Regions from separate parts of the Vibrio sp. B1FLJ16 genome, predicted to be linked through region 1. Evidence: predicted binding sites of a transcription regulator. Region 1 holds the regulator's gene; the other holds the start of a gene.
The links. The regulator MetJ, encoded in region 1, represses methionine synthesis genes. The targets are predictions, from matches to a motif close to TTAGACNTNTANANGTCTAA.
Positions count from the first base shown of each region.

Region 2: the regulator MetJ is predicted to act here: its motif matches at 7,834-7,853, upstream of metA (homoserine O-succinyltransferase).

Region 1 covers NZ_HG992749.1:2,754,538-2,770,281, forward strand. Annotated here, with positions in the region: gene argE (acetylornithine deacetylase) at 1-361, shown strand, start outside; gene ppc (phosphoenolpyruvate carboxylase) at 658-3,291, shown strand; gene KHN79_RS12570 (PadR family transcriptional regulator) at 3,714-4,253, shown strand; gene metF (methylenetetrahydrofolate reductase) at 4,329-5,225, opposite strand; partial or broken gene KHN79_RS12580 (bifunctional aspartate kinase/homoserine dehydrogenase II) at 5,501-7,908, opposite strand; gene KHN79_RS12585 (O-succinylhomoserine (thiol)-lyase) at 7,919-9,082, opposite strand; gene metJ (met regulon transcriptional regulator MetJ) at 9,308-9,628, shown strand; gene KHN79_RS12595 (malic enzyme-like NAD(P)-binding protein) at 9,758-11,035, opposite strand; gene bfr (bacterioferritin) at 11,245-11,730, opposite strand; gene KHN79_RS12605 ((2Fe-2S)-binding protein) at 11,827-12,012, opposite strand; gene tuf (elongation factor Tu) at 12,348-13,532, opposite strand; gene fusA (elongation factor G) at 13,686-15,744, opposite strand, start outside.
Region 2 covers NZ_HG992749.1:1,425,777-1,441,520, forward strand. Annotated here, with positions in the region: gene KHN79_RS06480 (NAD-dependent succinate-semialdehyde dehydrogenase) at 34-1,461, shown strand; gene gabT (4-aminobutyrate--2-oxoglutarate transaminase) at 1,476-2,747, shown strand; gene KHN79_RS06490 (EamA family transporter) at 3,098-3,967, opposite strand; gene KHN79_RS06495 (MarR family transcriptional regulator) at 4,086-4,568, shown strand; gene KHN79_RS06500 (MmcQ/YjbR family DNA-binding protein) at 4,587-4,943, shown strand; gene KHN79_RS06505 (Mpo1-like protein) at 5,021-5,455, shown strand; gene KHN79_RS06510 (hypothetical protein) at 5,578-5,898, shown strand; gene pilW (type IV pilus biogenesis/stability protein PilW) at 5,923-6,657, opposite strand; gene metA (homoserine O-succinyltransferase) at 6,866-7,807, opposite strand; gene KHN79_RS06525 (hypothetical protein) at 8,172-8,531, shown strand; gene KHN79_RS06530 (LpxL/LpxP family Kdo(2)-lipid IV(A) lauroyl/palmitoleoyl acyltransferase) at 8,896-9,846, shown strand; gene KHN79_RS06535 (carboxypeptidase M32) at 9,991-11,472, opposite strand; gene KHN79_RS06540 (LysE family translocator) at 11,705-12,340, shown strand; gene KHN79_RS06545 (LLM class flavin-dependent oxidoreductase) at 12,415-13,413, opposite strand; gene KHN79_RS06550 (sodium:alanine symporter family protein) at 13,577-14,950, opposite strand; glycine riboswitch at 15,071-15,171, opposite strand; gene KHN79_RS06555 (hypothetical protein) at 15,697-15,744, shown strand, end outside.

The DNA of each region.
Region 1 (15,744 bases):
TCGACCTTTACCGGGCATCAGCCTGGACGGTTTGGAAAACATGTTGCGTGGCGCACTTAAAGAAGTAGAAGCTAAGTGGCCGGGCCGAATCGAAGTTATTCCGCTCCACGAAGCTATTCCGGGTTATGAGTGCCCTCATGATCACCCATTCATTGGTGGTGTCGAAGAGTTATGTGAGACCAGCTCGCAGACCGTAAACTACTGTACCGAAGCCCCGTTTTTACAAGAGCTTTGTCCGACGTTAGTGCTTGGTCCCGGTTCAATTGATCAGGCGCATCAACCAGACGAGTTTCTCGCCTTTGATTTTATAGATCCCACTATAGACGTGCTGTCTAAAGCCATGATCAGGTACTGCTGTTAACCATACTTCAGTTTCTGCTCACAACAAAAGCGTGCAGCTCGGATGAGCTGCACTGACTAATTTATTTATAATCTTTCTTAATATCTTTTGTTGACACTTGACCATTATTTAACTGGTTATTTTGTAATTAATTTTCACCCAATATTCTATATGCATCGTAACTTTGCTCTAAATCAGGATAGAAGCGGAATAATTACAAACATAGTCGGCTTTATTTGACTAGAACTGGTGCTTTTCGCTAGATTGGTGTCTTAACAAGGACAATGGATGTAGTTTTATTACGAGGCAGGACGACAATGAATGAGAAATACGCCGCACTCAAAAGCAATGTGCGCATGCTAGGCCACTTACTGGGCAACACGATTCGCGATGCCCATGGCGAAGAAATTTTCGAAAAAGTGGAAACCATTCGTAAATTATCCAAATCTGCCCAAGCAGGAAATCAAGCAGACAAGGAAAGCTTGATAGAAGAAATCAAACACCTTCCTGATGAGCAGTTAACGCCAGTTACCCGCGCGTTTAACCAGTTTCTGAACCTGACAAATATTGCTGAGCAATACCACACGATTTCACGTCACTGTGAAGAGCACATCTGCGAACCAGATGCGATCAACTCGCTGTTTTCTAAACTGGTGCAAAACAATGTCAGCAAGCTTGATACCGCTCAGGCAGTTCGCGATCTGAATATTGAGTTGGTTTTGACGGCTCACCCGACAGAGATCACCCGCCGCACCATGATCAATAAACTGGTGAAGATCAACGAGTGTTTGTCCAAGCTAGAGTTAAGCGATCTTTCATCTAAAGAGCGTAAAAAAACTGAGCGACGACTAGAACAGTTGATCGTTCAGGGCTGGCACTCTGATGTGATCCGCCAACAACGTCCGACGCCACTTGATGAAGCCAAATGGGGCTTTGCTGTTGTAGAAAATTCCCTGTGGGAAGCGGTACCTGAATTCCTGCGTGAAATGGATGATCGTCTGCAATCATACCTGGGCGAAGGTTTACCAATTGATGCCCGTCCGGTGCACTTTTCTTCCTGGATGGGTGGTGACCGGGACGGTAACCCGTTTGTGACACACAGCATTACACGTGAAGTGCTGCTTCTGTCCCGCTGGAAAGCGGCGGATCTTTACCTCAACGACATCAACGAACTGATCAGCGAACTGTCGATGACAGTCTGCAACGATCAGGTACGTACACTCGCTGGCGATGATCAACACGAACCGTACCGCGCAATCCTCAAGCAACTGCGCACACTGCTGACTGAAACCAAAGAGATTCTGGATGCGAAAATCTACGGCCAAAGGCTGGCTGTAAAAGCACCGCTACAGAAAGTAGAGCAGCTCTGGGATCCACTTTACGCCTGTTACCAATCTCTGCATGAGTGCGGCATGGGTGTTATTGCTGACGGTTCACTACTGGATACACTACGCCGCGTTAAAGCGTTTGGTGTGCACCTGGTTCGACTCGATATCCGTCAGGAGAGCACCCGTCACGCAAACGCGCTTTCTGAGCTGACACGTTACCTAGGTATTGGTGACTACGAGCAGTGGAGTGAGCAGGATAAAATTGCCTTCCTGACCAACGAGCTGGCTTCTAAGCGTCCGCTCCTGCCACGCGACTGGCAGCCATCAGAGCCGGTTCAGGAGGTTCTGGACACCTGTAAGATTATTGCTGCCCAGTCTCGTGAAGCGTTCGGCGCTTATGTCATCTCTATGGCCCGTACGGCCTCTGATGTTCTGGCGGTACACCTGCTGCTTCAAGAATCAGGTTGTCCTTACCGCATGGATGTCTGTCCGTTATTTGAAACTCTGGACGACCTGAACAATGCAGAATCGGTCATCAAACAATTGATGGATATCGATTTGTACCGTGGTTTTATTCAAAACCACCAAATGGTCATGATTGGCTACTCTGACTCAGCGAAAGATGCGGGCGTGATGTCTGCGGGCTGGGCTCAGTACCATGCAATGGAGTCACTGGTCAAAGTTGCTGAAAAAGAAGGTGTTGAACTGACCCTGTTCCACGGTCGCGGTGGTACGGTTGGTCGTGGTGGTGCACCGGCACATGCTGCGTTGCTGTCTCAGCCACCTAAAAGCCTTAAAGGCGGTCTGCGTGTAACCGAGCAAGGTGAAATGATTCGCTTTAAACTCGGTCTGCCAGATGTTGCGGTAAACAGCTTCAACCTGTACGCGAGTGCGATTCTGGAAGCAAACCTGCTGCCACCACCAGAACCAAAACAAGAATGGCGCGATCTGATGGAAGTACTGTCTGAAGTAAGCTGTGAAGCTTACAGAAGTGTCGTTCGCGGCGAACCAGACTTTGTGCCTTACTTCCGCCAGGCAACTCCGGAACTTGAGCTGGGTAAATTACCACTTGGTTCCCGCCCTGCAAAACGTAACCCGAACGGCGGTGTAGAAAGTTTACGTGCGATTCCATGGATTTTCTCCTGGAGCCAGAACCGCCTGGTACTGCCGGCTTGGTTAGGTGCAGGTGAAGCGATCCAGTTCTCTGTAGATAAAGGTCACCAGGCGCTATTAGAAGAGATGTGCCGTGAATGGCCGTTCTTCTCTACCCGCCTTGGTATGTTAGAGATGGTGTACTCGAAATGTAATATCGACATCTCACGCTACTACGACTTGCGTCTGGTAGATGAATCACTGCGTCCTCTGGGTGAGAGATTGCGAGCTCAGCTACAAAAGGACATCAAAGCAGTCCTGAACGTAGAGAACAACGAGAACCTGATGCAACATGATCCGTGGGGTATGGAATCAATTCGCCTGCGTAACATCTATGTAGAGCCATTGAATATGCTTCAGGCTGAATTACTTTACCGTACTCGTCAAAGCGAAGAAGTATCAGCGGATCTTGAAGAGGCATTGATGGTGACGATTGCAGGTATTGCTGCTGGTATGCGTAACACCGGATAATCCTCATCGTTTATGAACTGAAAGGCTGAGCAACCGCTCAGCCTTTCTTATATTCATCAGATTGAAGAGCAATTGACTAGTCAGTTAATCCGGTTTAAACGACGAATTCACCAATAATGCAGAATAATTAACCACAAAAATCCTCTACTGAGTATTATATTAGTTTTTTAGTGTAATTTATTCCTACTATTCCACTTCATGCTTATTATTTATATACTACTCGCCCTGCCGAGAGCGCATAACTCAAATCAAACTGCTCCGGCTAAGATGGTAAAACCATCTCTAGGTGATAAACGGCTTTAAGGTGACAGGACCAACTTTGTTGGTACTACTTATACATAAAAAACTCAAACGCCATAAAGAGCGCAGCTGAAAGTATAAGTAGCTTGTTTACAAGTTTATTGACCATTTGGATTGAAGACATGTCATTACCACACGTAATCTTAACTGTTCTTAGCACACGCGATGCAACCGGTTACGATATCACAAAAGAATTCTCAGCTAGCATCGGTTACTTCTGGAAAGCAAGTCACCAGCAAGTTTACCGCGAACTTAACAAAATGGCTGAGAAAGAACTGGTTACTTGCGTACTGGAGCCTCAAGAGGGTAAACCGGATCGTAAGGTATACTCCATCACAGATGCCGGGCGTAGTGCACTAGGTGAATGGTTTGACCAACCAACGGCACACCCAACAGTTCGTGATGAGTTCTCCGCAAAACTAATGGCTTGCGCGGTGCAACCTGCTGCACCTTTCCGTGAGCAACTGTCTGAACTGGTTGAAGAGTCACGCAAACTGGTTTCACACTACAAAGAAATTGAAGCGGCATACTACGCTACGCCGTCGACTCTGGATAAACAAGCACGTCTGGAACGCCTGACGCTACGCCGCAACCTACTATTGCGCGAAACGTGGATTACCTGGGCAGAAGAAGTGCTGACTGAACTTGAAGTTATCGGCTAAAAAGTTTCAGTTTATTCATACAATATATCGAAAAAAGGCTTGCCAGATGGCAAGCCTTTTTAATATCTGTTCGACTTAGACGGCAATCTGAGGTCGCACGCCTAGTGTGTGGCATAATGCGTAAGTCATCTCAGCACGGTTTAGTGTGTAGAAGTGGAAGTCTTTCACCCCTTCACGGCTCAGTACACGAACCATATCAATCGCCTGACTCGCGCCTACTAACTGACGAGTAACCGGATCATCATCCAGGCCCTCAAATTGTCGGCTCATCCAGCCCGGAACTTTAACGTTGTTCTGCGCGGCAAAGCGGGATGCCTGCTTAAAATTAGACACAGGTAAAATGCCCGGTACGATTTCCACATCGATACCGGCTGCAACACAGCGGTCACGGAAACGCAGGTAAGACTCGACATCGAAGAAGAACTGGGTGATCGCCCGGCTTGCACCTGCATCAACCTTGCGCTTCAGGTTAAGTAAATCAGCCTGTGCGCTTTTCGCTTCAGGGTGAACTTCAGGGAAAGCCGCTACCGAGATATCAAAATCATGACGCGATTTAAGTAACTCGACCAGATCAGAGGCATACATGTCAGGAGCACCACCGCCAGGAGGAATGTCACCACGCAGTGCAACGATATTTTCTATACCGTTGTTCCAGTAGTCATCCGCAATCTCAATTAACTCGTCGCGAGTCGCATCAATACAGGTTAAGTGCGGTGCCGCAACTAAGCCTGTTTCTGCTTTGATTTCTTTGATGATGGAGTGTGTTCTGTCACGCTCACCCGAGTTCGCGCCGTATGTCACAGAAACAAACTTAGGTTGAAGTGTTTTCAGACGGTGCACAGAGTTCCACAGTGTCTCTTCCATTTTTTCGCTGCTTGGCGGAAAAAACTCAAACGAAACATTAATGTTATCTGACAGCTCAGCGATATTCTGGTTTAAGGCATCAATGTGGCCTGCGTGCGTGTAACCCATCTTACTCTCCCTGTGGCAACCGCCACCAAATCAAATTTCGCGAATCGACGTTTAGACGTCTATATGTCTACAGAATGAATTGAATACGATTTAATGTCAACCTTGTGATTATGAATTTTTTTCAAGTTAATAATGAGGATAACTCAAGTTGATATCCGGTTCATATTTACCCGCTAGACATCTGATGAAATACAGGCTTCAAAACTAAGTATGGCACTGAGAGAGGAATAAAAAACCCCGGATGGATACCGGGGTTTTGGAAGTTCCTGAGACTTTTAAAACAGCCCCGCTAGGCGGTTAAGATCAGATTGAATTGCACCTGCCGTGACTTCCCGCCCTGCACCCGGGCCACGGATCACTAGCGGATTATCCCTGTACCACTTGCTTTCAATAGCAAAGATATTGTCACATGGTAGCAGGTTAGCCAGCGCATCCTCCCGCGACAACGCTTCGATACCGACGGTCGCTTTGCCATCTTTTTCCAAACGGGCCACATAGCGAAGTACTTGATCGTTTCTCTGAGCTTTGTTTAAGCGATTTGCAAGGTTTGGCTGAGCAAGTCTGCATTATCGAAAAACTCATCCAAACTCAGATCACGCAGCTCTTCAGGCACCAATGATTCTACTTTTATACTTTCCGGTTCGATATCGAGACCAGACTCACGAGCCAGAATCACCAGTTTACGCATCACATCCGAACCATCGAGGTCAGATCGGGGGTCAGGCTCGGTTAAGCCTTGTTGCCAGGCTAAATCAACCAACTCGCTAAATGGTACTGATCCATCAAACTGCTGGAACAGCCACGAAAGCGTGCCGGAAAATACCCCCGAAAGTGCGACGATTTCATCACCACTCTCACGCAGGTCGCGGACGGTATGGTTAATTGGTAATCCCGCGCCTACTGTTGCATTGTAAAGCCAGTGACGACCAATCTTTGCAAAAGCATCCTGAACCTGATGGTAGTATTCGCTGTCCGCCGAGCCTGCCACTTTGTTCGCAGAGATTAAGTGGATGCCCTGCTGAGCAATATCAACGTAACTGCTTGCCAGCTCTTTACTTGCGGTAACATCAAGGACAACGGCCTCGTCGTATTCCTGAAGAGCGCCAAGACGGGTCAGCCAGGCACCGTCATTCTCAGTACTTTCATCATTGAATCGCGTGGAAACGCTGTTTGCATCAATGCCCTGCTCATCAAACCAGTACTTCTGACTATCAACCACGGCGACCAAATCGAAACTCATGCCATGACGCTTTTCAAGCTCACTTTTCTGTGTAGCAAACAGATTTAGCCAGCTCGACCCGATGTTGCCTTTACCACATAATGCAACCGCTACGCGTTTTTGTGCCTGAAAAAGCTGGCTGTGAATGGTTTGAACCAGTTCCTCGGTATTGGTGCGACGCAATACCGCCACCAGACTCAAGCCCGACTCGGTTTCAGATATAAACTCTACCGGCAAATGTTTTAGTTTTTGCTGGAAACCAAAGCAGTGATTAGCATTAGTGGTCACACCCGCACCTACGGCGGCTAACAAAGAATACCCCTCTGCCAGAGTAATATCCGCCTCTGACAAAGATGCCTGCAGATACTTGAGTGCACCACCGGCGATCTCTGCCGTGTACGCCAGTCGTAGTATGTGTTGTTCAGACTGCACCTCAAATGCGAGCGGCTCCAACTGAGCACGTTTAAGAGATTCGAGCACATCAGTCTGAGTTTTTTCAAAATCATGTCCGTGTGCAAACGAAAGCTCTACCAGCAAGACCTCATCAAGCGACGTGATGATTTTCGCTCCGCGACCAGATGCCAGTACACGTTCAATACGAGTCGAACCTGACTCTGGCTGGTAACTGCACTTGAGGCTCAGATCCATTGCACTTTGAGCCACTGGCTGAAGCGTTCGGCTGTGCAAGACAGGAGCCGCCAGGCGGGCAAGTTCACTGGCTTCATCCAAACGTAAAAGCGGTAATAGACACGCATCAGAGACTAAACGCGGATCGGCACTGTAAACACCGGCCACATCACTCCAGATAGTCACTGTACTGACCTCAGCAAGCGCACCAATTACCGTCGCAGAATAGTCTGAACCATTACGGCCAAGCAGAACAGTCTCACCTTGCTCGTTCTGTGCCATGAAACCTGTGATGATCACTCGCTTGTGGCTATGCTGCGCGAGTGTTTCTTTAAGAAGCGGGTACGAACGAGCACGGTCGACTTCAGGCTGAGTGCCGGCTTCCGCACGTAAGAATGTACGAGCGTCTTGCGCGACGGCCGGGATATCCTGCTGGCTCAGTAATGCCGCCAGTAAACGTGAAGACCATACCTCTCCGTGGCCTAATACCGCCGCTTTTTGCGCGTCGGTCAGAGGGGAAGTTAGCTCAGCCAATGTACTGAACTCGTCATTCAACGAAGCAAGCAGTTGTTCCTGAACTTCACCTTCTAGCAGGTCTTCAATCAGACTGCTTTGAAACAGTCGCAAGTTATGCAGAGCTTCATGGGCAATCCGGCCATCTTTGTCTAAGCCTTCCAGAAACTCAATTAAGTGGTTAGTCGTTTTACCTGCTGCCGATACCACTACCAAATCATTTTCTTTAGAGTACTCTTTGAGAATACCCGCTACACGTAAGTAGCACTCCGGGTTTGCCAGGCTGCTACCGCCAAACTTATGTAGCTGACGTAGTACAGTCATCAGTACTCTCCTATTGCTGTGCAGATTTGGTAAAGGCTTGTTCAAGGTCAGCGATCAGATCTTGCGCATCTTCCAGTCCGACAGAAAGGCGCAGCAATTGCTGAGAGACGCCAGCTTCTGCCAACGCTTCCTCACCCATCGCACGGTGTGTCATTGATGCTGGGTGACATATCAGGCTCTCTACCCCACCAAGTGACTCAGCAAGAGAGAATAACTGCAGCTCTTTAACAAACGCTTTGAGCTGCTCAATTGAGCCGCCAAACTCAAAACTCAGCATTGAACCAAAACCAGATTGCTGCTTCTTAGCAATCTCATGTCCCGGGTGTTCTGGCAGACTCGGATGATAAATTTTTGCTACTAAAGACTGTTTCTTCAGGTAAGCCAGCACTTGCTGGGAGCTCTCTTCATGCACTCGCATACGTGCGCCTAAAGTACGGATACCTCTTAGCGTCATGTAGCTATCAAATGGTGTGCCTGTCGCACCAATGCAGTTGCCCCACCACGCCAGCTCTTCTGCATGCTCTTGTGTTTTGGTGATCACCACCCCACCAATCACATCTGAGTGACCATTGATGTATTTTGTCGTGGAGTGAATAACGAAGTCGGCCCCAAGGTCTAAAGGCTTTTGGTACACAGGTGTCAAAAAAGTATTGTCTACCGCGACTAAGGCACCAATTTGTTTTGCTTTTTCACATACTGCAGCAATATCCACCACACGAACCAGAGGGTTCGAGGGGGTTTCTAACAAAATCAGTTTTGGCTTTTGCGCCAATGCGGCATCAAGTGCCTGCTCGTCAGATTGATCAACAAACAGTACCCTGAAATCGCCTTTGTTAGAGCGGGTGTTGAACAGACGGTAAGTACCGCCGTAGCAATCATGTGGCGCTACAATCAGGTCATCAGGACCAATAAACGCAGAAACCCACAAGTTCAGTGCTGACGTACCGCAGTTAGTGACCACAGCCCCTTTACCTGACTCTAACTCAGACAGAGCACTTTCCAACAACCCTCGGTTCGGATTACCTGAACGGGTGTAATCGTACTTTGGAACTTCCCCAAATGCAGGAAAGCCGTAATTTGTTGAAAGGTAGATAGGTGGTACGACAGCATGATATTGAGTATCAGATTCTATGCCAGTGCGTACAGCAATGGTCGCGGGCTTGCGGGTGCTCATGGGTGTATCCTTTCACAAGTGGTGACTTCTAAATAGGAATGCGCTATACCTGAACTATCAGATTCAATGAATTGCACATTTCCCTCACTATTCTTGTCACTTTACTCGTCTATTTTTGAGACGTCAACACTTCTAGACGTCTATATGTCTTTGCTTATGGCAGTAAATGCAGCTAAAATCAGCAACTCAATTATTTTTAACCCATTACAAATATGAAGGTACGCAATGGCTGACTGGAATGGCGAATACATTAGCCCGTATGCTGAGCATGGAAAGAAAAGCGAACAAGTAAAAAAAATCACTGTATCTATCCCGCTGAAAGTTTTAAAAGTGCTAACTGATGAGCGTACTCGTCGTCAGATCAACAACTTACGCCACGCAACCAATAGCGAACTGCTATGCGAAGCATTCCTGCACGCGTATACAGGCCAGCCGCTTCCAACGGATGAAGACCTTCGTAAAGATCGCCCAGATGATATCCCGACAGAAGCGAAAGCGCTGATGACGGAAATGGGTATCGAATTTGAGTCATTTGACGAAGAGTAATTAGCGTCAAAACGAATCTAACGAATGGTGATTCAGATTCTGGGACCAAAATGACATAAAAAAATGGGACGCCATCGCGTCCCATTTTTTGTACATGTTTTACAACAGCTAATTACTCAGCCATATTGATCACGCAGACATATAGTTTTCCGGCATTTCAATACGAGCAACACCTGAGTCAACAGCAGCTTGAGCGACCGCTTTTGCAACACGTGGCAGCAGACGGGCATCCATTGGTTTAGGAATGATGTAGTCAGAGCCAAACTCCAGCTTATCTACACCTGCCGCTTTCAATACCGCTTCCGGCACTGGCTCTTTAGCCAACTGACGAATAGCGTCAACCGCCGCCAGTTTCATTTCATCATTGATTTCACTTGCCCGGACATCAAGCGCACCACGGAAAATGAATGGGAAACAAAGCACGTTGTTAACCTGGTTCGGGTAATCACTACGTCCGGTACCCATAATAAGATCATCACGCACTTCATGAGCAAGCTCTGGCTTGATTTCAGGGTCCGGGTTTGAACACGCAAAAACAATTGGTTTGTCTGCCATTAACTTCAGAGCTTCGGCTGGTAAAAGATTCGGACCAGAAACACCAAGGAACAGATCCGCACCTTCAATCACGTCCTCTAAAGTACGCTTATCAGTGTTGTTCGCAAACAACTGTTTGTACTCGTTTAGATCGTCACGACGCGTATGAATTACGCCTTTACGATCCAGCATATAAATCTTTTCACGCATTGCACCACACTTGATCAGCAGTTCCATACAAGCAACCGCTGCAGCCCCGGCACCCAGACACACAATAACCGACTCTTCGAGTTTCTTACCTTGCAGCTCGATGGCATTGAGCATACCTGCAGCCGTAACGATAGCTGTACCGTGCTGGTCATCATGGAAGACAGGAACGTCACAGCGCTCAATAAGACGCTTTTCAATTTCAAAACAGTCCGGTGCCTTGATATCTTCAAGGTTGATGCCACCGAATGTATCAGCAATGCTCGCTACGGTATTAACGAACTCATCAATAGTGCGGTGCTTTACTTCAATATCAATTGAATCCAGGCCTGCAAAACGCTTAAACAGTAACGCTTTACCTTCCATAACTGGTTTAGAAGCAAGAGGACCAAGGTTACCCAGACCAAGAATAGCAGTACCGTTAGAAATCACGGCAACCATGTTACCTTTCGCGGTGTACTTATAGACATTATCAGGATTTTGCGCGATTTCACGTACAGGTTCGGCAACGCCAGGGCTGTATGCTAATGCAAGGTCACCTGCGGTTTCCGCTGGCTTAGTTAACTCAACAGCTATTTTACCCGGGGTTGGGTAAGCATGGTAATCAAGAGCTTGTTGACGCTTTTCTTCTTCCGGAGTTACTGCTTGGCTGTTCTCTTCAGACATGGGGGTCTCTTTTTTTATTTTATAGGTAAGGGGGAATAAATTCTAAATGATAGAAATCAATCTTCATAGATAAGAATGCGAGCAATATCCTTAAAATGAATGACAATAAAAGAGATTAGACCAGATAAACAGGAAAAGCACCTAACTTTTAAGTCAGGTGCACTACTCTAGGGATTGGTGAGGACTTCTAACTGATTGGGAGCTAGAGATTATTCGTCGTCATCTTCATCAACATACTGTGATTGCAGATAGTTGGCGATGCCGGACATTTCGATCAGACCCAGCTGAGTTTCCAGCCAGTCGACATGCTCTTCTTCATCTTGAAGAATATCTTGAAACAAATCACGGGAAACATAATCGCGAATATCTTCCGAATAAGCGATTGCGTCTTTGAGATCTGGGATAGCAGCCATTTCCAATTTGAGATCGCATTCGAGCATTTCTTTGGTATCTTCGCCGATCATCAGTTTGCCTAGATCTTGCAGGTTAGGTAAACCTTCTAAAAACAGAATACGTTCGATTAAATGATCAGCGTGGTTCATTTCATCAATAGACTCGTGATACTCCTTATCGGCGAGGTGCTTTAAGCCCCAGTCCTTGTACATACGAGCATGAAGAAAATATTGATTAATAGCGACGAGCTCGTTACCGAGTACTTTGTTGAGATGTTGTATTATGATTGGATCGCCTTTCATGGAAAAGCCCCTCCTCTTTTTAGGCTTCATTTAAATGTAGAAGCAAATGAGAAGGTGTCAAAAGGCGCAACTACCTTCACCGTATCATTACGGTGGTTAGCAGGCTTGTTTTAGTTCAGTGTAATGCTCAGCTAAAATTTCTTTGGCTTGTCTGATGCATTTACCACACTGGCTGCCCAGTGCCGTACATCGCTTTATCCCTCTTATATCCGTTATGCCTTCATCCATCGCTAACTTTCTAATTTTCTTGTCAGAAACACTATGACAAAGACACACAAACATACTCTGAAACCCAATAGAAATAACCCGAGGAGAATAATATAAACAAGAATAGTTCTTGTTACCAGTCGTATTGTGCATTCAACTCAGAACATTTAGTTATATAGATTTTTATATGGCAGGTAAGGATCAAGCACTTAGGGAAGGAGGGTTAACTGGGAAATTTTTTAGCAAATAAGAGTCTGTTTTAACAAATAAAAAATACGAGGATTACTTATCGGCTTATAACCAAATAAGAATTTAGAAATGAAAAAAGGGAAGCCAAAGCCTCCCTTTTTCTTGCTTGCGTTTTCTTCAAAGTGAAGAAAAGTGCAAGATTTCGCTTAATTCGTTATGAATTAGTCGAAGATCTTAGCAACAACACCAGCACCTACTGTACGGCCACCTTCACGGATCGCGAAACGTAGACCTTCGTCCATTGCGATTGGTGCGATTAGCTCAACAGTCATCTGTACGTTGTCACCAGGCATTACCATTTCTACGCCGTCTGGTAGAGTGATGTCACCAGTTACGTCAGTTGTACGGAAGTAGAACTGTGGACGGTAGCCTTTGAAGAATGGAGTGTGACGACCACCTTCATCTTTAGACAGTACGTATACTTCTGATTCAAACTTAGTGTGTGGAGTGATTGAACCTGGCTTAGCTAGTACTTGACCACGTTCTACTTCGTCACGCTTAGTACCACGTAGAAGTGCACCAACGTTCTCACCCGCACGACCTTCGTCTAGAAGCTTACGGAACATTTCAACACCAGTACATGTAGTAGTAGTAGTGTCTTTGATACCTACGATAGCAACTTCGTCACCTACGTTTAGGATACCACGTTCGATACGACCAGTTACTACTGTACCACGGCCTTGGATCGAGAATACGTCTTCGATAGGCATTAGGAACGGTAGATCGATTGCACGCTCTGGCTCTGGGATGTATGAATCTAGCGCTTCAGCTAGTTCAACGATTTTCGCTTCCCACTGCTCTTCGCCGTTTAGTGCGCCTAGTGCAGAACCTTGGATAACTGGTAGGTCATCACCTGGGAAGTCGTACTCAGAAAGAAGTTCACGAACTTCCATTTCTACTAGTTCTAGTAGCTCTTCATCGTCAACCATGTCACATTTGTTCATGAATACGATGATGTATGGGATACCAACCTGACGGCCTAGTAGGATGTGCTCACGAGTTTGTGGCATTGGGCCATCTGTTGCAGCAACAACTAGGATACCACCGTCCATCTGTGCAGCACCAGTGATCATGTTTTTAACATAGTCAGCGTGTCCTGGGCAGTCTACGTGTGCGTAGTGACGGCTTGGAGTGTCGTACTCTACGTGAGACGTTGCGATTGTGATACCACGCTCACGCTCTTCTGGAGCGTTATCGATAGATGCGAAGTCACGAGCAGCACCGCCGTACACTTTTGCAAGAGTAGTACAGATAGCAGCAGTTAGAGTTGTTTTACCGTGGTCAACGTGGCCGATAGTACCAACGTTTACGTGCGGTTTTACACGTTCAAATTTTTCTTTAGACACAATCGTGTTCCTTCCTAGTTATGATTCGCCGTGATCATTATTGACCTACGACGCGCCAGATACGTTATTTTATGCGCCAACGCTCGTTAGCGCAATATTTGGACGGCTTGATCTGACAAAAAAGTCATAAACTTTTTGTCGCTCAGTCGTCAATTAGTAACCACGCTCTGCAATGATTGCATCTGCAAAGTTCTTAGGCACTTCAGCGTACTCATGGAACTCCATAGAGTAAGACGCACGGCCTTGAGTTGCAGAACGTAGGTCAGTTGCGTAACCAAACATCTCAGATAGTGGGACTTGCGCACGGATGATCTTAAGACCAGCTACGCCTTCGTCCATACCTTCGATAATGCCGCGACGACGGTTTAGGTCACCAACAACGTCACCCATCCAATCTTCCGGAGTGGTTACTTCGACATTCATCATTGGTTCTAGAATCACAGGTTGCGCTTCTAGTGCACCTTTCTTGAATGCCATTGAGCCAGCGATCTTGAACGCCATCTCACTAGAGTCTACATCGTGGTACGAACCATCAAATAGTGTAGCTTTAATATCCAGAACAGGATAACCCGCCAGAACACCACTATTCATTTGCTCTTCGATACCTTTCGATACCGAACTGATGTATTCCTTAGGAACCACACCACCCACGATTTCGTCTACGAATACGAAACCTTCACCAGGCTCTGAAGGTTCAAGCTTAATCCACACATGACCGTATTGACCACGACCACCTGACTGACGAACAAACTTGCCTTCCACTTCCGCTTTACCACGAATGGTTTCACGGTAAGCAACCTGAGGTTTACCAACGTTACAATCAACGCTGAATTCACGCTTCATACGGTCTACGATGATGTCCAGGTGAAGCTCACCCATACCTGAGATCAGAGTCTGACCTGTCTCGTCGTCCGTTTCCACGCGGAACGATGGGTCTTCCGCAGCCAGTTTACCCAGCGCGATACCCATTTTCTCTTGGTCTGCCTTAGAACGAGGTTCTACGGCAATCTGAATAACCGGTTCAGGGAACTCCATGCGCTCCAGAATCACCTTGTGGTTCTGGTCACACAGTGTGTCACCTGTGGTTACGTCTTTCAGACCGATTGCAGCGGCGATATCACCAGCGCGAACTTCTTTTACTTCTTCACGCTTGTTTGCATGCATCTGAACAATACGACCAAAACGCTCTTTCTTCTCTTTGACAGAGTTGTAGACACCATCACCTGAGTTTACTACACCTGAGTAAACACGCATGAAAGTAAGCGTCCCCACAAATGGGTCAGTCGCGATCTTAAACGCTAGCGCAGAGAACGGTTCGTTGTCGTCAGCGTGACGCTCAACTTCATTCTCTTTCTCATCGATACCTTTAATAGCCGGTACATCAACTGGCGATGGTAAGAAGTCGATTACTGCATCCAGTACCGCCTGAACACCTTTGTTCTTGAACGCACTACCACAAGTGGCAAGTACGATTTCGTTATTTAGTGTGCGAGTACGTAGCGCTTGTTTGATCTCAGCTTCAGTCAGTTCACCTTCTTCAAGGTACTTATCCATTAGCTCTTCAGTCGCTTCAGCAGCCGACTCAACCATATGGTTGCGCCACTCTTCAGCAAGCTCGATCATGTCAGCCGGAATGTCTTCGTATGTAAACGACATGCCTTGGTCGGCTTCATTCCAGTTGATCATTTTCATCTTGATAAGGTCGATAACACCTCTGAAGTTCTCTTCTGCACCAACGTTTAGCTGGATTGGAACAGGATTCGCACCAAGACGATTTTTAATTTGGTCCACAACGCGTAGGAAGTCTGCGCCTGCACGGTCCATCTTGTTTACAAACACCATACGCGGAACATGGTATTTGTCTGCTTGACGCCATACAGTTTCAGACTGAGGTTCAACACCAGATGAGCCACAGAACACAACTACAGCACCATCAAGTACACGAAGAGAACGTTCAACTTCGATAGTAAAGTCAACGTGTCCAGGAGTATCAATGATGTTCACGCGATGTTCAGGGAACTGTGCTTCCATACCGCGCCAGAAAGTAGTCGTCGCAGCTGAAGTGATAGTGATACCACGTTCCTGCTCCTGCTCCATCCAGTCCATGGTTGCTGCACCATCGTGAACTTCACCGATTTTATGAGACAGACCAGTGTAGAACAGAATACGCTCTGTAGTGGTTGTTTTACCTGCATCTACGTGAGCACAGATA
Region 2 (15,744 bases), 1.3 Mb from region 1:
TGTGGCGCTGCAAAGCGGTTAAAAGGAATAACCATGGAACAGATAAAAAACAAAAGCCTTCTTTCGTTCATGGCAGCGAGTGAAGCGCAGGGTACTGCAGTAACGAACCCAGCCACTGGCGAGGTTCTTGGTTATGCGCCAGTAACGACAGAAAACGATATTCTTGACGGTATTGAGCGCGCAAGTGTTGCGCAAAAAGAGTGGGCAGCGCTACCAGCAAAAACACGTTCTGGCTTGCTTAACCGTTGGTACCAACTTCTATTAGAAAATAAAGAAGACCTTGGTCGTCTGATGACTTTAGAGCAAGGTAAACCATTAGCAGAGGCTCAGGGTGAAGTACTTTACGGTGCCAGCTTTATTGAATGGTTTGCCGAAGAAGCTAAACGCACTTACGGTGATACCATTCCTGCGCCGAGCGCAGACAAACGTATTGTCACCATCAAGCAACCAATTGGCGTTGCATGTGCAATCACGCCATGGAATTTCCCAATCGCGATGATCACACGTAAAGCGGGTCCTGCATTAGCTGCTGGCTGTAGTTTTATTGTGAAACCATCTGAAGCAACGCCGTTTTCTGCCTTTGCAGTGGCGGAGCTCGCTTACCAGGCAGGAATCCCTCGCGATGTGCTGCAAGTGGTGCTTGGTGAAAGCTCACGTCAGGTAGGTGGCATTTTTACTTCACATCCACTGATTCGTAAGTTGTCTTTCACTGGTTCTACTCAAGTGGGTAGTGTGCTGATGCAGCAAAGTGCGGGTGACATCAAACGTACGTCGATGGAACTGGGTGGCAACGCACCGTTTATTGTATTTGACGACGCTGATATCGATGCGGCGGTGACAGGCGCTATCGCTTCTAAATTCCGTAACGCAGGCCAAACATGTGTCTGTGCTAACCGCTTTTATGTACACAGCAAAGTGTATGACGAGTTTGTTGCCAAGTTTGATGTGGCTGTTCAACAGCTTAAAGTTGGTAATGGCTTAGAAGAGGGCGTGAATATTGGCCCTGTGATCAGCGAATCTGCAAAGCAAGGCATTCAAGCGCTTATTGACGGCGCTATCGAGCAAGGTGCTAAGCCAGTGTCTGAGCTAAAAGAACTGGATGGCCTTTTCATGCAGCCTGTGGTGCTAAAAGACGTCACTCACGACATGAAGATTGTCTCTGAGGAGATCTTCGGCCCTGTTGCGCCAGTTATCCGCTTTGATAATGACGAACAGCTTATCGAAATGGCCAACGATACTATCTACGGCCTTGCATCTTACTTCTACAGCCAAAACATTCACCGCGTATGGAAGATTGCAGAAGCGCTGGAATACGGCATGGTGGGTATCAACGAAGGCTTAATCTCTACTGAAGTGGCTCCTTTTGGCGGTGTTAAACAGTCCGGTATCGGACGTGAAGGTGCGAAACAAGGTATTGATGAGTACATGGACGTGAAATACCTCTGCTTTGGTGGCAACTAATTAAGGATAAAACAATGACAAACAAACAACTACAAGAAAGAAGAAGCCAAGTAATTGCTCAAGGCATGGGCGCTCTGTACCCACTTTACGTTGAGAAAGCAGAAAATGCGCACGTATGGGATATCGAAGGTAACAAATACATCGACTTCGCAGCTGGCATTGCGGTAACCAACACTGGTCACTCTAACAAACGCATCACCGAAGCAGTAAAAGCTCAGTTGGATAATTTCTCTCACACCTGTGCGATGGTTACACCTTATGCATCATTTGTTGAACTGGCTGAAAAGCTGACAGAACTTGCACCCGGTGAAACTAAGAAGAAAGCAATCTTCCTGACGACAGGTGCAGAAGCGGTAGAAAACGCAGTAAAAGTGGCGCGCGCTCATACAGGTCGCAGCGGCGTGATTGCATTTAAAGGCGGTTTCCACGGCCGTACCAACATGACAATGGGCCTAACGGGTAAAGTTGCGCCATACAAAGCAGGCTTTGGTCCGTTCCCGAACGAAATTTACCATGCACCTTACCCAAATGCGTTCCACGGCATCAGCGTTGAGCAAAGCTTACAAGCGATTGACGATCTGTTTGCCTGTGATATCGAACCGTCACGTGTTGCAGCGATTATCTTCGAACCGGTACAAGGTGAGGGTGGTTTCTACAAGGCGCCTGAAGCATTTGCACAAGGTTTGCGTCAGCTGTGTGATAAGCACGGTATCATGTTGATTGCAGATGAGATCCAGACTGGCTTTGCTCGTACGGGTAAAATGTTTGCGACAGAGTACCTGGGTATCGAACCAGATCTAATGACAATGGCAAAAGGCATTGCTGGTGGTTTCCCAATCTCAGCAGTTGTTGGTAAAGCACATGTGATGGATTCTGCACTACCAGGTGGTTTAGGCGGTACTTACGCTGGCTCTCCACTTGGCTGTGTTGCAGGACTTGAAGTACTTAAAATCATCGAAGAAGAAGATTTGTGTGCGAAAGCGATGGGTATTGGCGAAGTCGTTAATGCACGTATGACGACGCTGCAAAAATCAGTGCCTGCTATCGGTGAAATACGTACTACAGGTGCAATGATGGCGATTGAGTTTACTGATCCTCAATCAGGTCAACCACTACAAGACATGACAAAAGCGGTTATTTCTAAAGCGCAAGAAAACGGTCTTATCTTGCTTTCATGTGGTGTAAAAGCGAACGTTGTACGTCTGCTTCCGCCTCTGACTATTGAGCCTGAAGTGCTGAGCGAAGGTTTGGACAAGCTTGAAAAAATCATTCTTGAATTGGCGTAATATTTAAACGTAACAAAGTACTAGAATTTAAAAGGGGAAGTGACCGGTTGGTCACTTCCCCTTTTTAGTGTTACTTATATACCCAAGTGACTTCAAAATGCAGGATTCAGAGCGTTGTCACTGATTCAAGTTCAAGGAAAACGACGCCGTGGAATAGCGAGCTCTTTCCAAGTTGTTTAACGACGAAATTGTGTCAGTGACACGCTCCCGAAGGGCGAGTTGCCTTGGCTTACATACTTTGTTAACGATTTTTGATTTAGAACCACTAGATCATCAAATCGTTGCCTCGTCTGTAAGCCAAGGCATTCTCGCTGAACCGAGCATCTTGAGGTTACTTGGGTATAGATATTTTATTTATTGAAGAACTTCATCATAAGTTGTGGCAGTAGTGAAACCAGGATCATACTCAACATTAACCCATATTGAAGTAGTGTGAAGCTTTCGCCGAGCAACAATAGGCCAGACAAGATACCCGCAATTGGGTTAATAATGTTGCCAAACGTAAAGTCGACCACAGACATTCTCTGCAGAAGCCATACATACATGGTGTAACTTAAGGCGGTATTAAATAAGATTACCCAAAGTAGTCCTAACGTATTGTTCAGGGAAATGTTTTTGAGTGTACTGAGATAGGGCTCCGGATTTAGGGTTGCCATCACACCAGAAACAACGGTCAAAATTACCCCACCAATAATGAGTTGCCAGGTAAGCACCGTCCACCAATGCATTCGTGCTCCCATTAATTTAGTCACACTGCTACCAATAACAATACACATAATTGCAGCAAACATCGCAAGCAAACCAACTGGATTTAGTGTAATTGTCTGTGGGTTAAACAAGAGCCAAGCGAGGGCGATCAAAGCAACACCTCTAAATACCTGCATTGTACCTGGCTTTCGCTTGTAAACTGCCCAGTGATATAGCATTGCGAATACGGGTATTGAAATCATACCAACGCCAGCAATGGCGGCTGGGAGCGTTAGCGCCATGACAAAGACGAGGCAAAAGAACATTGCGATGTTTATCGTGCCTAAAACAAACAGAGGTTTCCACTCGTGCTTTTGCGGTAATGTTGGTTTTAGTGCGAGCAATAGAAGGCCTGCCGGGAGTGCTCGTATTGCACCCAGGAGAATAGGAGGCCAGTCCGGAACCGTAAACTGGGTTACGGCATAAGTTGTACCCCAGAAAAATGCAGGGATCATCGCGAGCAAAATGTTCATATTAAATATCTTTACGTTAAGATAATTAATTGTAAAGATACGCCTAAGGTTACTTTTTGTAAAGTATCTTTATGTTAAAGTAATTCTGCAGTTAAGGTTGCTTTGGAGAAAATGACATATGGACGCAATAGACAGAGTAGTTGAACAGTGGTTTAAGGAAAAGCCTGAGCTTGACACTCAGCCGATGGCAATTATGGGGCGGCTGATGAGAATTGCTAAATACATGGAAACACGCGTCGCTGAGCTTCATAAGCAGTATGACCTTAAAATGGGTGAGTTTGATGTGCTGGCTACCTTACGCCGGTCAGGGGCTCCGTATCGTTTAACACCGTCAGCATTAATTGATTCAATGATGCTGACTTCAGGTGCGATGACCAATCGTTTGGATAAACTGGAGAAGAAAGGCTTAATCTCCAGAGAACACAGTAAAGAAGATAGACGCAGTGTTACTGTTGAGTTGACTTCTGATGGTTTGCAGCTCATTGATAATCTGATTCTGGAGCATGTTGAAGTTCAGCACGGTTTCATCCGAGGCTTATCTGATGAAGAAAAGGTACAGGTTAATAAGGCGCTAAAGACTTTATTACCGCAATTTGAGTAGCAAACAGAGGGTACGTCTGTGACAAGCAAAGAACTAGAGCAATACCTAAATATGTTTATGTGCGCTGAGAGTGACTTTCCGTTTGGCCCGGACGCCTTGGTTTTTAAAATCAAGGGCAAAATGTTTGCGATCCTTGCGCAGCGTGACGGGCGTGAGTATGTCAGTGTGAAGGTGGAACCTGAAGACGGTGAGGTACTGACTTCTCAGTTTACGGATATCATACCCGGCTATCATCTCAACAAGAAACATTGGGTTACCGTGTATTTTAATGGTGACGTAGAGGATGGGCTGATCCAGGACTTGTGTGAACGATCGTACGAGCTTGTCATTGCTAAGATGAGCAAAGCGCAACGGGCGTCACTTGGTTTTCAATAGTGTTCTATGAAAAACTCGCACCTTTATTAACTTAGGACTATATAACAAATAGTAAGTTAAAAAAGGGGGGGAGTGTCATGCGCGCACTATCTGATTGGCTTAAAGCCTATGGTGAAAGTCATCAAAACCCAATTAATCGTAAAATTCACACCATTGCCGTACCAGGCATTTACCTTTCAGTGGTTGGGCTTATCTGGTCGATCCCTTCTCTGACTATTGGCGACATCCATATTAACTGGGTGTGGTTGGCAGTTATTCCTGTGTGGATATTTTATTTCCGGCTCTCTTTAAGCGTTTTCATGATGATGTTGGGCTACACGTTAGCGTGTATTGGTCTGATTTGGGCGATGGAAGTTTTGCAGTTGCCAGTCCTTTATATCTCATTAGTTCTCTTTGGTGTGCTCTGGATGCTGCAATTCATTGGTCACAAGATCGAAGGTACGAAACCCTCATTTTATGAAGATTTACAATTTCTCCTTATTGGTCCGATTTGGGTATTCAGAAAGCAGTAAGCTTCTGGGACACCGAGTTCGATCTGCAACCTTTGACTCTTAGCACTATGATTAAAGTAACTCAGATTCTTTAAACTAAGTTGTCATACTCTTTGTAACGAATTGAGGGCGGGAGGTATCACATGTACAACCGCGAACACAAATACGTTTATTGGAGAGAGGAGCGTAAAAAAGGTAAATGGCATTACATTTTCAAATCATTCTTGATGATTTGTAGTGCTTTGCTGCTTGGAAAAGTTATTGGCCTGTTTGTTTTTGATGAACTTGATTCCCTTCGAAGCATTACAGAGCAGTTGCCTGCTGATCTGTTCATTATGATGCTGGTGGGTATTCCTATTAGTGTGATCGGTTGGTACCACGAAGAGTCAAAGTTTTTCAGGGCGTTAAGGCGAAAAGACAAGCAACTCAAGAGACAGCGAAACCGCTCTGACCAAAGCCGATAGCTTACCTGGAACTATGGGGTTACATCAGGCATCCGAATACAGTTTATCCAACTGATTTTGATATTTCTGTTCCAGAGCGTCGTTTCCGGCGGCACGCTCTAATTCAACCATAAGTTGTAGTGACGGTTTTTTAATGCCATAAGTTTGGTTAAATCGCATCAGACGAATTCTTGCTTCAGTATAATTACCGGAATCAATTTCAAGCTTAGCGAGTTGAAGGATCGATTTTGGTCTGTGAGGGTCATGGTCAATAGCGCGTGTGAAGTAATGCTTCGCTTTGTCTTTATCGTTTGACTTTAACGCACAAAATGCTGCGTTTTCGTAACTTGCAGGGATCAGGTAGTAATAGGGTTGTTCTATCGCTTTAGTGAACATCTGGTCCGCTTTTTCAAACTGGCCGCGCTTACATAAAAAGGTGCCGTAGTTATTCAGTACGTTGCCGTTTTTGGTGTGTTGGCGTAATGAGCGTTTGTACATCTCCTCCGCTTTTGAGTCTTCGCCGACCTTTTCGTAGTAATGTGCCATGGAAAGCTGCGCGCGGTAATAACTTGGTGCGTGGCTAAGCGCTTGTTGCAGATTGTCGTGTGCACGGATGTTACTTCCGCCTTCGAGGTAACCAAGACCAAGTGCAATACGAGATTCTGCCATTGCGATAGGATCAGCTTTAACGACTGGGCCACCATCTTTTTTCACCGTCACACAGCCTGCCAGTGAAAACTGAACCATCAATAGAAGTGTACCGAGCTTAACCGTTTTCATTTCTCATCCCTACATACCTGAGTCTCACCGCATGATATGAAATACGTGACAAAAGCCTATTGATGAAAAATTACTATGCGATCAGGTTTGCAATCTGGCAGGAAAAAGCCGCCGGATGGCGGCTTAGTTCACATAGTCAGCCAAAATCAAATATAAGGAAGACTATAAGTCTTTGATTATTAGCAGTTCAATTAAGTTAACTTTATATTTAATCGTCTTTAGTAAAGGCGTCTTCACTGAAATGATCGAGATCGTACGGTGTTTGTTGGTAAACACAGTAGTTTAGCCAGTTGGCAAATAGCAGATGCCCGTGACTCCGCCAGCTCGCGATTGGGGTATTATCCGGGTTATTGTTCGGATAGTAGTTAACCGGGATAGCAGGCTCCATTCCTTCACCTAAATCGCGAATGTATTCGTTATGCAAAGTGTGAGAATCATACTCAGGATGGCCAGTAACAAAGACGTTACGCTTGTCTTTGGTTGTTGCCAGGTATACACCGGCGACATCAGAGGTCGCTAAGATATCCAGATCCGTATGTTCTTCCAGGTAGTGAGGTGAAAAGTCAGCATAACGTGAATGAGGTGCCAGAAACGTGTCGTCAAAGCCGCGTAATATTGGATGATACTGGTTATGGATCTCATGATGATAAACACCAGAGAGCTTTTCTTTACGCGTTTTCTTAGGTAAATCGTAAAGTAATTTCAAACCAGCCTGAGCAGCCCAACATACATACAGGGTAGAGGTCACATGGTCTTTAGCCCACTCCATGATGGTCTTTAGGTGATCCCAATACAGCACATCTTCAAATTGCACTAGACCTAATGGTGCACCCGTGATGATCAAACCATCAAAGTTTCTGCCTTTGACCATTTCAAACTGACGGTAGAAGTTATCGAGGTGCTCGGTTGGCGTATTCTTGCTCGGGCGATCATCAATTCTTAGTAGTTCTACATTGACTTGAAGAGGGCTGTTAGAGAGTAAACGCAGAAACTGAGTTTCGGTTTCTATCTTCTTCGGCATTAGATTCAGGATCAGTACTCGTAACGGACGTATTTCCTGACTTGCCGCTCTGGTTTCACTCATCACGAAGATGTTTTCTGTTCTGAGTATGTCAGATGCAGGTAATTGATCTGGAATTCGGATTGGCACGACTATCTCTCCCTAGTTTTAGTCTTCTAGACGTCTATACATCTAAAGCTAACTCAATTTGAATTAGATGTCGATACGGAATGTGACTTTCAACAAGTTTAATCCTTAAGCATTAGAGTGAACAACATAACGTGTTTAGCGAGTTATCAGCGAATGGGCAATATGACCATATAAATGTGATTTAAGCTTTATTTTTGATGAGAGATGATTGAAACGACAGAGACATCATTTGATGGAAAATATGCGATCACGCTAATATAGATAGGTGGATAAGTAGGCAGTTATGCGATACACAAGAAAATTTTCCGTCTCCTTGTTACATGGAGTATTTGTAGCTGGAGATTAGTTGTCAATGGAGGACACTATGTTCGGTATTTTTAAGCGAAAAACGGATATTCAGAGCATCGCTCACCAAGTACCCAGCATACTGCTGAGTATGTTTGGCGATAAAAGCACTTATGCCCCAGAGGAAGTTGACATCGCACTGCAACAACTTGGTTACGATAAAGAGAAAGATATTCACCACCATCACTATGCTTATGGAATGTTTGTGAATGAATCAAGTTATCAACAGCTAGGTTTGACGGATGAACTGGGCAACTACAGCCATTTCCAGCGCGAAGTGGGTAAGATGCTACTTAACACCCCAGAGCCTATCGACATGCACATCTACTTTGCCATTTCACAGCAATATCAAAAGAGCTGTAGCAAGACTCTTCACTAAACTTCAAGACGCCGTGACAATGGTTTGTCACGGTGTTTTACTGTCAATCCAGTACAATAACCCACCCATTCCAGACGAAATCTTTGCTAAAGCTCTTAATTGTGCGATTAGTGGAGTTATCTTACGTCAAGTTCATAAAAGTAATTAGATAATTTACTCTAAACAGTGCTAACGTGCGCATCATCTTTATCGCCTACACAAATTTTGGCTGACCCCATTCCGCTGTGCGTGCTGTGTAGTGTGTCGGAGATTTTTGAAATACCAGCGCTTTAACTTTTGCCAAAAGCGCAATCAATGATAAAGGTGTATGCAATTATCATTGATTTTTAATTACTTATAGATGGGCACATCTGACAATACTGTTATGAAAAAACAAAAAGAGCTTAAATTTCAGGCTCAATTCCTATTACCAAGGTATTGGGGAACTTTACTTTTAATTGGGGTGATGTACTTACTAAGCCTTCTTCCTTTCAGGGTTCAACTGTTCTTAGGGCGTAATATCGGTCGTTTGGCGATGCGTTTAATGAAAAAGCGTCAGGTTACGATAAGACGCAACCTTGAGCTCTGTTTTCCATCTATGGATGCAAGCGAGCGAGAAGCGATTGCAAAATCCAATATAGATAACTCAGGAATTGCACTGTTTGAGACAGCGATGGCTTGGTTCTGGTCAGACAGAAGAGTCAATAAACATGTGACGATAAAAGGGATGGAGCACGTCGAAGCGTTAGAAAAAGATGGTAAGGGTGTGTTGATGCTAGCCGTTCATTCCATGAACTTAGAGCTGGGTGCGCGTGCTTTTGGTATCAAAAAATCCGGAATGGGGGTTTACCGACCTAACAACAATCCGTGTTTTGATTACTTTCAGTATAAGGGACGCTCTCGTTCTAATCGTACGTTGATCGGCCGAAAAGATGTAAGAAGAATGCTCGATGCTCTAAATTCAGGGGAGAGAGTCTGGTATGCACCCGATCATGATTACGGAACCAGACGCTCCACCTTCGCTCCTTTCTTTGCGGTTAAAAATGCGTGCACCACAACCGGAACAAGCTTGCTGGTGGATGAAACGGATTGTGCAATAGTCCCATTTACCATGGTGAGAGGGGAAGATGGGCACTACACGCTAACTATAAGGAAGCCAGTAGAAGGGTTCCCGAAAGGAGAACCTAACCGTGCAGCGATTTTTACCAATAGAATTATTGAAGAGTCCATTATGGCGAGCCCTAGCCAATATATGTGGTTACATCGCCGCTTTAAGACAAGACCTGAAGGTGAAGAGTGTTTGTACAAGTCACCGTTACGTCCGGTTATGGTATAGAAACGTTTCGTTTTGACATGTGATTCCGACGGTGTTTAGGCGGACTCACAATATGGAAAGTGACAAACACTTTCGATGAGAACTGTTGAAGTTCATGTAAAAAGAGCAGCTTAACGCTGCTCTTTATTATTTTGATATTAGTTATTACAAGTAACGACTTCTTAAATGGTCTTGGAAGTACTGCGCATTGAGTGTCTCCCCAGTTGCTTGCTTCACCAATTCATCTGTTGTTAGCAAACTACCTTTGCTCCATATGTTGTCTGATAGCCAGTTAAAAATAGGCGTAAGATCACCGCTTTGAATAGCGGCGTCAACGTCTACTGTTTTCTTCATTGCAGACATAAACTGAGCGGCATACATAGCGCCTAACGTGTAGCTAGGGAAGTAACCAAATGCGCCATCTGTCCAGTGGATATCCTGCATACAGCCATTTTTAAAGTTATCTTTGGTCGACAAGCCTAAATAGTTTTGCATCTTTTCGTTCCAAAGCTCTGGTACGTCGGTATGTTTGATCACACCATTCATCAGGTCACGCTCAATTTCGTAGCGCAAGATAACGTGGGCAGGGTAGGTAAGCTCATCTGCGTCAACACGGATGAAGTCTTTTTTCACACGCGTATAGAGTTTTTGGAAATTTTCTTGCGAGAACAACTTAGAGTCGTGTCCTGTGAAGTGCTTTCCGGCAAGGCGCGCTAAATGCTCAATAAAGGCGTTACTGCGTCCAATCTGCATTTCAAAGAACAGCGACTGAGATTCGTGAATGCCCATAGATCGTGCCTGGCCCGACGGCAGTCCCGCCAGAGATTTCGGCAAACCCTGTTCATAACGCGCATGACCTGTTTCGTGCACAATACCCATCAGTGATTGCACAAACTCACTTTCATCGTAGCGGGTAGTGATTCGAACATCTGTGGGAACGCCACCACAAAATGGGTGAACACTTTCGTCAAGGCGGCCGTGTTCGAAATCGAACTGAAGCAGTTTCATTACATCCAATCCAAGCGACTTTTGAGTATCGCTTGAGAAGGTGCCTTGTGGTTCAATGAGCGCTTCAGAAGACTGTTTTTCAATTGCCTGGTCAATCATTTCTGGCAACCAAGATTTTACGTCACTGAATAACACATCTAATGATGCAGTCGTTGTGCCCGGTTCATAGATATCAAGCATAGCGTCATAAGCTGAAAGTCCTGTGACTTCAGCTCGGATTTGGGCTTCTTCTTGAGACAGTTTTACTACTTCGGCCCAGTTCTTTTCAAAGCCCTGCCAATCGTTTTGACCGCGCTGAGTACGCCATGCGTGTTCACACTTCGACCCAGCAAGCGATTTTTCTTGAACCAGATCTTCTGGCAGGACATTCGCTTGCTGCCAGTTTCGTTTTAGTTCACGCAGGGTGGCACTATCTTGAGTGTTTAGAGCTTCTTGTTCAGCCTCAGCAAACCAGTCAGCAAGTTGCGGTTGAGTTTGCATGTTATGCATGTGAACGTACAGTTCTGCCATCGCTTCTGAGCGAGCTTGGCTACCGCCATTAGGCATTACCGCTGCTTGGTCCCAGCCACAAATCGCCGCGAGATGTTGAAAATGTGAGAGTTTTAATGAATGTGCTTTGAGTTTTTCGAATGCGCTCATGTGTCGCCTTCCATGACTATTGAGAAAACAAAAGTTTACCAACCCTCTGCGACCTAACCAAGCTATTCGCATAGAAAGTTAGATTAGTTAGCGCAAAAAATTCAGTCTAAAGCGGAGTTTTTAGATGTCGTTGGAGGGAAGTTTTTCGGTGAGTAACGAAAATTAATTGAAATAACCGCATAAATATGACAATAAAGGATCAGTTTTCTCTTTTAGCTTGGTGGATGTAAGCTTGATACACAATGTTGAAGCATTTTTAATCGCTATTATCATACTAACGCTCACTCCGGGATTGGATACTGCGTTGGTCATTCGCAATTCGTCGCGCGGTGGGTTCACGGATGGCGCGGTCACTAGTCTTGGTATTTGCCTTGGGCTATTTGTTCACGCCACTTTTTCAGCGATCGGTATTTCCGCAATCCTTGCTCAATCAGCAGAGCTGTTCCATTTGGTTAAGATGGTCGGTGCGGCTTACCTTATCTACTTAGGGCTAACGACGTTGAAAGGTTTGTGGAATAACTCCGCTGAGTCACAGTCAACAGCTGGTACGATTGCTCGTCATGAGTTCAGTTTTTCTCGTTCATTAAGAGAAGGGTTCTTATCTAACGTCTTAAACCCGAAAACGGCGGTTTTCTATCTCGCTTTCTTGCCACAGTTCATCAATCCGGAAGGCTCTGCGTTTTTACAATCGACCTTTATGGCAGCCATCCATTTTGTAATTGCTATGGTTTGGCAATGCGGTCTGGCTGGAGCGTTAACTTCTGCGAAAAACTTGTTGAAGAGCGCGCGTTTCATGAACTGGATGGAAGGTACGACCGGTGTTGTGCTGGTGGGGCTTGGCGTGAAACTCATGCTGGAAGACAAATAGTCTGTCTTGAATAGCTTTTTCAATACAGCAAAAGAGCGACTCGATAGTCGCTCTTTTTTGTCACTTAATCGTGGCTATTTATGCTCGTTTTTCAGCTCTGCCAGCAGCTCATAAGAACGTAGTTTTTTCTGATGATCAAAGATAATCGAGTGAGCAATAATTTCATCTGCCTGAGTGCGCTCTACTAGTGACTTAATCTTTTCTAATGCTAACGCTTTATCGCCATGAATCGATTCTCTTAACTGATGAGTTACTTGATGTTTTTCATGGGGTTGCCAAAGCTTATCCATATCTGCAACCGGAGCTGGGATTTTTCCTCGCGCGCCGCGTATCAACTGCAAAAATTTCTGATGTTCAGTCGTTGCCAAATAATTCGCTTCTTCAACCGTATCAGCGACAACAACATTAACACCAATCATCACATAAGGCTCATCAAGCTGCTCAGAGGGTTGGAAGTTTGTACGATAAATATCTAATGCGCGCATCATCGCGTCAGGTGCGAAGTGAGCAGCAAAAGCAAAAGGAAGACCTTTCACTGCAGCCAAATGTGCACTGTAGGTACTTGAGCCCAGTAACCAAATCGGAACGGCTGAATCTGAACCGGGACAAGCTTGAACCGGTTGTCCGTTCGAGACTGAACCCATGAAGAACTGTAACTCCTCAAGTAGCTCAGAGAAATCTGGATCCATTCTTTCCGGGTCTCGGCGGAGAGCATGCATGGTAGGGTAATCGGTACCGGGCGCTCGTCCTAATCCGAGATCGATACGCCCCGGATATAGCGCATCTAATGTACCAAATTGCTCAGCAATAACTAAAGGTGCATGATTGGGAAGCATGACACCACCCGATCCTAAACGAATGGATTTTGTGTGAGCACCAATGTGACTAATCAGAACAGATGTCGCAGCGCTGGCGATATCTGGCATATTGTGATGCTCGGCTAACCAAAATCGGTGGTAGCCTAGTTTCTCTGCGTGTTGGGCGAGGGAGACCGATTTTTGATAGGTTTCCGTATAGTTCGAGCCTTCTGCTACTGGTGCTAGATCTAAGACGGAGATTCGTGGAAATTGCATGTGACCTCAGAGTTTCATTTTTCCTACTGTCTATGTGGAGACGCTGTAGTACGAAATAAACCCCTATGCCTTTAAGGAAGTGATTAGAGATAAAAATGACAGGTAATGTTAAAAAACAAAAGGGAGCATTCGCTCCCTTTAAATTGAATCTTATAACCCTTACTTAACTGGCACTTGCCGGTGCAACATTAGCAATTGCGTTAGCAAAGTAATGCTTGGTCTCTTCTATTACCACGTGACGCAGAGCAATCAAACCAATCAGGTTAGGAATAGCCATCAGTCCGTTCACAATGTCCGCAATAATCCAAATCATATCTAGGTGCAGGAATGCGCCAGAGGCGACCAAAGCGACAAAAATCAATTTGTATGGCAGTACTGCTTTAGTGCCGAACAAGAACACGACACAACGTTCACCATAGTAGTTCCAGCCAAGGATAGTGGTAAACGCGAAGAACATCAGACCGATAGATACCAGCATCGGACCAAATGTATCGGCATTCAAACCAACCGCAAACGCGTGAGTTGTCATTGCTGCGCCTGAAAAATCACTTTGCCATGCGCCAGTCAGGATTAGAGCAAGGCCTGTCATCGTACAGATAATGATGGTATCGAAGAACGTACCCGTCATTGAAATCAGACCTTGTTTCACGCAAGAATCTGTTTTCGCAGCTGCAGCCGCCATTGGAGCACTACCTAAACCAGACTCGTTTGAGAATACACCTCGGGCGATACCGGACTGGATTGCTAACATGATGCTCGCACCCAGAAAACCACCAGTTGCCGCAGTCGAAGTAAAGGCGGATACAAGCACGAGTTCAACGGCATTCAGAAGTTGGTCTGCGTTCATGATAATGACGCTTAGGCACGCTAGCACATAGAACACGGCCATTGTTGGTACAACTTTACCCGCGACCTTAGCGATAGATTTGATGCCACCCAAAGTAACAAAAGCAACTAACAGAGTCAGGATAAATGCAGACAACTCACGATCCATACCGAGAGAAATCTCAGTCGCATCCAGAATCGCGTTTACTTGCGGAAAAGTACCAATACCGAAGCAAGCCACACCTAATGCGAATACTGCAAACATGATTGCCAGAGCTTTAGAGCCGACACCATACTGCAGATAGTACATTGGGCCACCAATCATCTGGCCTTTGGCGTCAACTTGACGGTATTTTACAGCAAGAAGGCACTCCGCGTATTTTGTCGCCATTCCGAACAGGGCTGCAAGCCACATCCAGAAAAGGGCACCTGGGCCACCAAGTTTGATAGCGGTCGCAACACCAACGATATTACCTGTACCAATGGTTGCAGAAAGCGCTGTACACAATGCAGCAAAACTAGAAACGTCACCTTGTTTATCAGATGACTTATCTTTACGGAACACCATCATTAACGCTGTCGGAAGATGCTTAAACTGGATTAAGCCGAGGCTAAAAGTGAAGTAAACACCGGTACCCACGAGCAAAAGCAAAAGTGGTGGACCCCAGACAAAATTATCGATGGTTTGTAGTAAAGATTGTAGGTCGTTCATGATTTCCCCTTAATAAAACAACTAATAAGGAGAAGAGGGAAAGGGCGAGATACAAGATCTCTAATAGAACTAAGCTATCAAAAGACGGGAACGCCGAAAGAAAATAGTTAGGTTAAAACTTTCCACTCCTCTGTCCTTTTGCCTGAGAGTTTCACCCTGTGCATTGCACAGGACTTGCTCCTTCGGCGACCGATTTAACGGTTCTCTCCAGAGGTTCCTCCAACTACAGTCCCCGCTACCTAAGTAGCACCTGAAATAGTTAATTCTTCGGCGAGTTATGCTAATCAAATGTTAATATTTGATTAATAACTACTCTCCTGCAGTCTTCATCGGAACAATTACTCAACTTTTTGAGTAAAGGCTAGTTAATGATGCTGGCCACCATTAACGAGGGGACTTTACCATGTTTATTGATCATTTCAACACCCAAAGCAGATTTATTTTCAAGAGATTATTAGCAAAGAGTGCCCATAATTGTGAATAGCGTATATTTTCTGTTATTTACCGTATAACTAGCAAAAACTCTAGAGACAATATTTCGTAGATAGAATGTGGTTTTAAAAGATGTATACACTGTGTTTAAACGTAAGTAATTCAATTAAGAACACAAAATTGGTTAAAACTGACTCACTTAATTTAAAATCTACGTTATGTTGACTTAGACGATTAGTGAAATAGGTTACAATGACCTTTTGTGAAATTGCCTATGTTTTAAGTAGGAACTCACAACAGGACAAGGAGGCTGTATGATTAGATTGTTAGCCATTGCGGTTTTGGTTGCGTTAGCATTCGTG